DNA from 2 places in the Microbacterium thalassium genome. Region 2 is predicted to be linked to the other one. Evidence: predicted binding sites of a transcription regulator. Region 2 holds the regulator's gene; the other holds the start of a gene.
What was found. The regulator LexA, encoded in region 2, represses DNA repair genes until DNA is damaged. The targets are predictions, from matches to a motif close to TCGAACANNTGTTCGA.

Region 1 (3,407 bases), 1.6 Mb from region 2:
CACCCGCTGCGTTCGCCGGTGCGCACCCTCGTCGCCCACGACGCAGGCGACCGGGTGATCCCGCACAGCGAGGCGCTGCGCGTGCGGTCGGCGCTTCCCGGTGCCGCGGTGCTCGACACCGACGGCGGCTGGCACGCGCGCCTCGTGCGGTCGGACGCCTTCCTCGACGCGGCCGTCGCGCATCTGGTCGCGCCCGACGCGGTGGGGACGAAGGTCGTGCTCGACGAGGCGCCGACGGGGCGAGGCCGCTGAAGCGGTCGGCAGCGGGTTCGGGGTCATCGTCGACCGGCGCCCGCTTCCCGGGCCCGGTCAGTCCCGAGAGCGGTCCTCACGGTCGATGCGGGTCAGCGCGACCACCTGGCCGGGATCGGGCATGAGGGTCGTCCGGTGGAAGTCCGCGAGGAATCCCGGAGCGACCGCGTCCCAGTGCCGAGCGCCCGTGAGGGCCGTGTCGAGATACGACCGCGGGACGACTCCGGGGTCCTCCGGCGCGGCGCGGTAGCGCGCGCTGCCGACGAAGGCGACGACGTCGCGCTCGAACATGCGCCCGTCGGCATACGCCGAGACGTCCGCATGGACCGCGACCTCGTCGTAGCGGAGCTCGCGACGGCGCAGGCGAGCGAGCCTCGCATCGTCGACCGGAATGCAGATGCCGTTGACGCGTGACCCGGGCGCGGGCGGAAGATCGCAGAACCGCACGATCTCGGGTCGTTCGCCGGAGACGTCGCGGTACTCCTTGTCGGGCTCGGAGCCGTCGTTGGGGAACGCGACGGAGAAGGTGCGCTCGCGGTCACCGCACCATGCGGGAACGCAGTCTGCGGGGTCGATCCCCGGCAGCGTGGCGGCCAGGGATGCGGGGCTCAGCAGCGAGGCGTAGGCGAAGACGTACATCGGGGACTCCCGTCCCATCGTCCCACGCCCACGCCCACGCCCACGCCCACGCCCACGCGCTCGCCGGCGGCGGCCGCTGCGGACGCCGGTCAGAACAGCATCGCCGGCGCGCCACCGCCCGCCGCCCGTCCGCGCGATGTCGTGACGATGCGGGAGCGGGCGGCCTCCGAGGCCGATGACGGCCGCGCGCGGCGAGGCGCGTCGTCCTCCTCCCGTCCGTCGAGACCGTGCACGCGCAGGAGCGGCCGCACGCGCTTGGCGAGCCAGGAGCGGTACGCCTTCGAGGCGTTCGCCGCAGCGCCCGGGTACAGCCCGCGATACGACGAGACGAGCTCGGGCCGGTGGGTCTCGAGCCATTGGAAGAACCACTGTTTGGCGCCTGGCCGGAGGTGGAGCGGCCCGTAGACCACGCGGACCGCACCGGACTCCTTGATGCGCGTGAGGGCGTGGTCGATGTGCGGGATGGAGTCGGTCAGGTGCGGCATGATCGGCATCAGGAAAACCGTCACGCCGAACCCCGCTTCGGTCGCCGCGCGCACCGTCTCGAGTCGCGCGGCAGCGCTCGGCGTCCCCGGCTCGACGAGCTTCTGCAGGTCGTCGTCGAACACCGCGATCGACATCGCGAGTGAGACGTCGACGGCGGAGGCCGCATCCCGCAGCAGCGGCAGGTCGCGCCGGAGCAGCGTGCCCTTCGTGAGGACCGAGAAGGGCGTGCCCGACTCGGCCAGGGCGCCGACGATGCCCGGCATGAGACGGTATCGGCCCTCGGCGCGCTGGTACGGATCGGTGTTGGTGCCGAGGGCGACGTGCTCGCGCTGCCAGCTGCCGCGCGCGAGCTCCTTGCGCAGCACGTCCTCGATGTTCGTCTTGACGATGATCTGGGTGTCGAAGTCTCGCCCGGCGTCGAGTTCGAGGTACTCGTGGGTTCCCCGGGCGAAACAGTAAGAACACGAATGAGTGCATCCCCGGTACGGGTTAATCGTCCAGTCGAAGGGCATCGCGGACGAGCCGGGCACGTGGTTCAGCGCGGACTTGCACAGGACCTCGTGGAACGTCACGTCGGCGAACTCGGGTGTGGTGACCGAGCGCACGAGGGCGTTGAGTTGCTCCAGGCCCGGGAGCGCGGCGGCATCCGTCGTCCCGAGCTGCTGTCCCTGCCAACGCATGCTCACAGTCGAACATAGAAACGAATGTTCGTCAACAGAAGGCGGCGCTCTATCGAACGCTCCGATCCGACACCCCGCCCCGGCCGGTCGCGATTCCGCGCCGGGCCGGGGACAATGGCCGTGTGACGGACCCCCGACCCGCCGCGAGCCCGACGACGCGCCGCGCAGCACGCGCGGACGCGCTGCTGGACGTGACCGCGTCGCCGGTCCGCCATGCGCGAGCCCGCCGTGCGTCGCGCATCGCCGCGGGGTTCGCCGCCTTCGTGGCGCTGACGCTCGTCGTCGGCACCGGCGCGGCCGTCGCGGCGGCGCTCACCGGCCCGGCGCTCGCCGCCGACGTGCGCCTGGGCGACGAAGCCGGGGACGAGCCGCTGCCGCTCCCCGAGGTCGTTCAGGCGATCCCCGTCCCCTCGATGACCGGCGAGGCCGCCACGGGCGACATCTGCGCGCTCGACGGGGTCGCAGACGCGCTCGCCGCCGGCGACGACGTGGCCGCGATCGAGCGCGCGGGCGGGGGAGAGGCGTTCCGCGCCGCCGTCGTCTCCGGAGGTGCGGCGTGCATCCGGCTGGATGACGCCGCGCGCCTGTGGGTCGTGGTGAACAAGCATCGTCCGTACGACCCGATCGACTACCGCCCGGCGTCGCTCGCCCTCCCGGGCGACGTCCGCAGTCTCGAGGGAGGAGCGCTGCGAGCGGATGCCGCGGCCGCCCTCGACGCGATGGTCGCCGAAGCCCGTGTGGACGGCGTCGGCGAGATCGCCCTGCAGAGCGGGTTCCGGTCGTACCAGACGCAGCAGGGCTCGTACGGGCGTCAGGTGTCGGCCCGCGGCGTCGACGGCGCGGATCTGGTCAGCGCGCGTCCCGGGTACAGCGAGCACCAGTCGGGGCTGGCCGCCGACGTCGTCGCGTGCGACGGATGGTGCGGAACGATCGACGACCTCGCCGCGACCGCGCAGGGGGACTGGATCGTCGACAACGCGTGGCGCTACGGCTGGATCGTGCGCTACGAGCAGGGGCGCACCGACGTCACCGGGTACGTGCCCGAGCCGTGGCACCTGCGCTACGTCGGGCCGCAGCTGGCTCAGGCGTACCATGACGGCGGCTGGACCACGCTCGAGGAGTTCTTCGGACTGCCCGCGGCACCCCACTACGACGGCTGACAGCAACCGTCCAGCCCGAAACTGAGTACCATGGTTCACGGGATTGAATGCCATCGCATTCTCCGCGAAGACTCGAGGATGAGAGGACGGCGCACATGGAGCGCGATATCTACGACGAGGACCACGAGGCGTTCCGCGACGTCGTCAAGGAGTTCATCAAGCGCTACGCCGGTGAGGACAAGCGCAAGCA
Region 2 (3,407 bases):
AGGACGATGTCGCCGATCGACAGCGGACGAAGGGCGAACAGCAGCACGATCGCGAGGACGAGGATCACGACCCGCACGAGTACGCGCTGCGTGTAGAGCCAGTCGCCGAAGGAACCGGTGTTCATGCCGCGGGTGCGCAGCGACCGGCGCGCGCTGGTCGTGAGCGAGTCGGAGAATCCCCGAGCGCGCCGGGCGGATGCCGATCGCCCACCCAGCCACGCGGCGACGATGATGACGATGCCGAGGAACGTGAAGACCACGGCCGTGTCGCGCATGGCCCCGACGACCGTGTAGTAGATGGCGTCGAGCGTCCGCGTGGGGACGCCGAGCGCGGGTGCATTGAGCCCGAGGACGGCGCCGGCGGCGGTGAGGGCGATCGCCAGCGTCGCCGCGCCGATGGTGAGCGCGATCCCGACGCCGAGCGTCGCGGTCGCCCGCCGGCGCGCGACGAGGATGCCGACCGCGATGAGGCCGAGCGCGATGAACGGCAGCCACCACCCGACGGTGTCGGCGATGCTGTACACGGCGCCGACCAGCAGGAGCGCGTCGGACTGCACGATGACGATGGTCGTGTCGATCGTCGGGATCATGCTCGCGATCCCGATCCCCTGATCCACCAGCCGCGTCTTGAGCTCGTCGATGATCGGCCCCAGCTGGATGCCGAGGGTTCCGGTGTCGTCGATGGTCACGGCGCCGGTGTCGTCTGCCGTCGCGGTGGCGACGAGCGCGCGGTGGCTCGCGACCAGAGCAGTCCGCCAGACCGTGGGGAAGACCTCGGATTCGACGATCCGGGTGACCCCGGCGTCGATGAGACTCTCCACCCCTGCGGCGGCCGGTGCGCGCAGCAGCCCCAGCGCCGTGATGGCGGCAGGAGGCAGATCGAGGCTCTGGAGGCCGTCGAACAGGTCGTCCGTGACGCCCTCGATGTCGAGCGAGTCGTTGATGGCGGTCGTGGCCTGGTCGATCACGAGCGCCTGCACATCCGGATCGTCGGCCAGCGGAGCGAACGTCGCGACGAACGCGTCCTCGCTGACCAGCTGCGCTCGCGCCCACGTGCCCACGATCGAGACCGGGACGAGGATCCCCACCAGGACGATGCACACCGCCGAGATGAGGGCGCGCCACCAGCCGCTGCGCCGTGGCGCCTGTTCGGCCGCAGCGTGCTCGGGCGGTGGCGGGGTGGTCTCGCGGAGTCGGGCGTTCTCTTCGCGCAGCGCCTGCAGTTCGGCGCGCAGCTCATCGACCTCGGACGCCATCGGTCTCCCCTTCCGATCGTTGACGTCAGACTAGCGGCGGGGCGGTGCGGCGCGCGGGCCCAACGTCCCGATTGTCCGAGCGGCCGTCAGACCGCGCGCAGCAGCGCCACGACCTTCCCGAGCACGACGGCCTCGTCGCCGAGGATGGGCTCGAACGCGGAATTGCGCGGCAGCAGCCACGTGTGACCGTCGCGCTGGCGGAAGGTCTTGACCGTGGCCTCGCCGTCGAGCATCGCGGCGACGATGTCGCCGTTCTCGGCCGTCGGCTGCGATCGCACGACGACCCAGTCCCCGTCGCAGATCGCGGCGTCGATCATGGACTCGCCCGAGACCTTGAGCATGAACAGCTCGCCCTTGCCCACGAGCTGGCGGGGGAGCGGGAAGATCTCCTCGACCTGCTGGTCCGCCGTGATGGGGACGCCCGCGGCGATGCGGCCGACCAGCGGCACGAGGGCGGCATCGCCGAGCGCGGGGGCGGTGTCGGCGGGGTTCTCGGCTGCGGCCCCCGGCAGGTCGATCAGGACCTCCATCGCGCGCGTCTTGCCGGGGTCGCGGCGCAGGTAGCCGCTCAGCTCGAGCTGGTTCAGCTGGTGCGTGACGCTCGAGAGCGACTTGAGTCCGACCGCGTCGCCGATCTCGCGCATGCTCGGCGGGTAGCCGTGCCGGGAGATCGAGCGCTGGATGACCTCGAGGATCGCCAGCTGCTTGTCGCTCAGGCTCTTGCGGCGCCGCGTCTGCGGCTTGTCTGCCGGCGCCTTCTCGCGTCCGCTCGCCTCGCTCATGTCGGCTCCTGTCTCGCTCCGTCTTCGGCAGCGGTCTTCGAATGTCGGAGGCCCGTGGTGGGCTGTCGCTATCGAAACCGTATCCGGTTCCTCGGGCATCCGCCCGGAGTGCGGCCCGCGTGTCGCTTCGAGAGAACGGAACGGGATCGACCGCTTGACACCCATGAACATCGAAGATAACTTCGGAAGAGAGGTTCGCATCCGCCGTTCCCGGCCGATCGGCGGATGCGAACTCTTCCCCACCTGCACAGGAGGAGAAATGACCGCGATCAGCTTCCCCACTCCCGTCGCACGTCGTCGCGCCCGGTTCGCGCCGCAGTTCGCGGAGTCGCCGCGCACCCGTCTGCGACTGACGCCGCGCGGCCGTCGTGTGCTGGCGGCCATCGCGGCGCTTCCGGCCGCCGTCGCGCTCTCGATCGCCGTGATCGGCGGCGGCGCGGCGCTCGCGAGTCGCGATGACGGCGCCGTCGCGGGAACCTTCGAGACGGTCACCGTCGATCCGGGCGAGTCCCTGTGGTCGATCGCGCAAGAGGTCGCGCCGATGGCCGACCCGCGCGACGTCGTCGATGCGATCTCGCGCCTCAACGCGCTCGACGGCGGCGTGCTGCGCGCGGGTCAGACGCTGGCGATCCCGCTGGAGTACTCGGCGGATCAGTGAGCGCGACGCATCGTCACCTGACGGTCCGTGCGCATCGCGCGGTCGTACGATGACGGGATGACCGTTCGACTCGACGATCTGCCCCTCCGCGACGATCTTCGCGGCCGCAAGCCCTACGGAGCGCCGCAGGCGCCGCTGCCGGTCGCGCTCAACGTCAACGAGAACACCCATCCTGTTCCCGAAGAGGTCGCCGACGACATCCTCGACGCGATCGCGCTCGCGCTGCGCGAGGTGAACCGGTACCCGGATCGCGAGTTCACGGGCCTGCGCGAGGCCTTCGCGGGCTACCTCGGCCACGGGCTGACGCGGGATCAGATCTGGGCGGCGAACGGGTCCAACGAAGTGCTCCAGCACATCCTGCAGGCCTTCGCAGGGCCTGGGCGCACCGCGTTCGGCTTCTCGCCGACGTACTCGATGTACCCGCTGCTCACGCGGGGGACCGGGGCCGAGTGGCGAGAAGGCGAGCGCGAAGCCGATTTCTCGGTCAGCGCCGTCAGCGCCGCCGAGCAGGTGGGCGAAGCACGGCCGGACGTCGTCTTCCTGTGCTCCCCGAACAACCCCACCGGCACCCCGATGACGCTCGACGTCATCGAGGCCGTGTACGACGCGACCGACGGCATCGTGATCGTCGACGAGGCGTATCACGAGTTCGCGCCGCACGACGTCCCGTCGGCGCTGACGCTGCTGCCGGGCCGCGAGCGGCTGGTGGTC

Region 1: HD594_RS01995 (Rv2578c family radical SAM protein) is a predicted target of LexA. The motif match lies at 2,074-2,089, and genes of this name have one in related genera.

Annotation. Positions count from the first base shown of each region.
Region 1 is NZ_JACHML010000001.1:439,938-443,344, reverse strand. It holds gene HD594_RS02005 (alpha/beta fold hydrolase) at 1-252, shown strand, start outside; gene HD594_RS02000 (hypothetical protein) at 310-909, opposite strand; gene HD594_RS01995 (Rv2578c family radical SAM protein) at 981-2,057, opposite strand; gene HD594_RS17610 (M15 family metallopeptidase) at 2,180-3,217, shown strand; gene HD594_RS01985 (acyl-CoA dehydrogenase family protein) at 3,313-3,407, shown strand, end outside.
Region 2 is NZ_JACHML010000001.1:2,017,936-2,021,342, forward strand. It holds gene HD594_RS09230 (hypothetical protein) at 1-1,256, opposite strand, end outside; gene lexA (transcriptional repressor LexA) at 1,343-2,038, opposite strand; gene HD594_RS09240 (LysM peptidoglycan-binding domain-containing protein) at 2,298-2,696, shown strand; gene HD594_RS09245 (histidinol-phosphate transaminase) at 2,754-3,407, shown strand, end outside.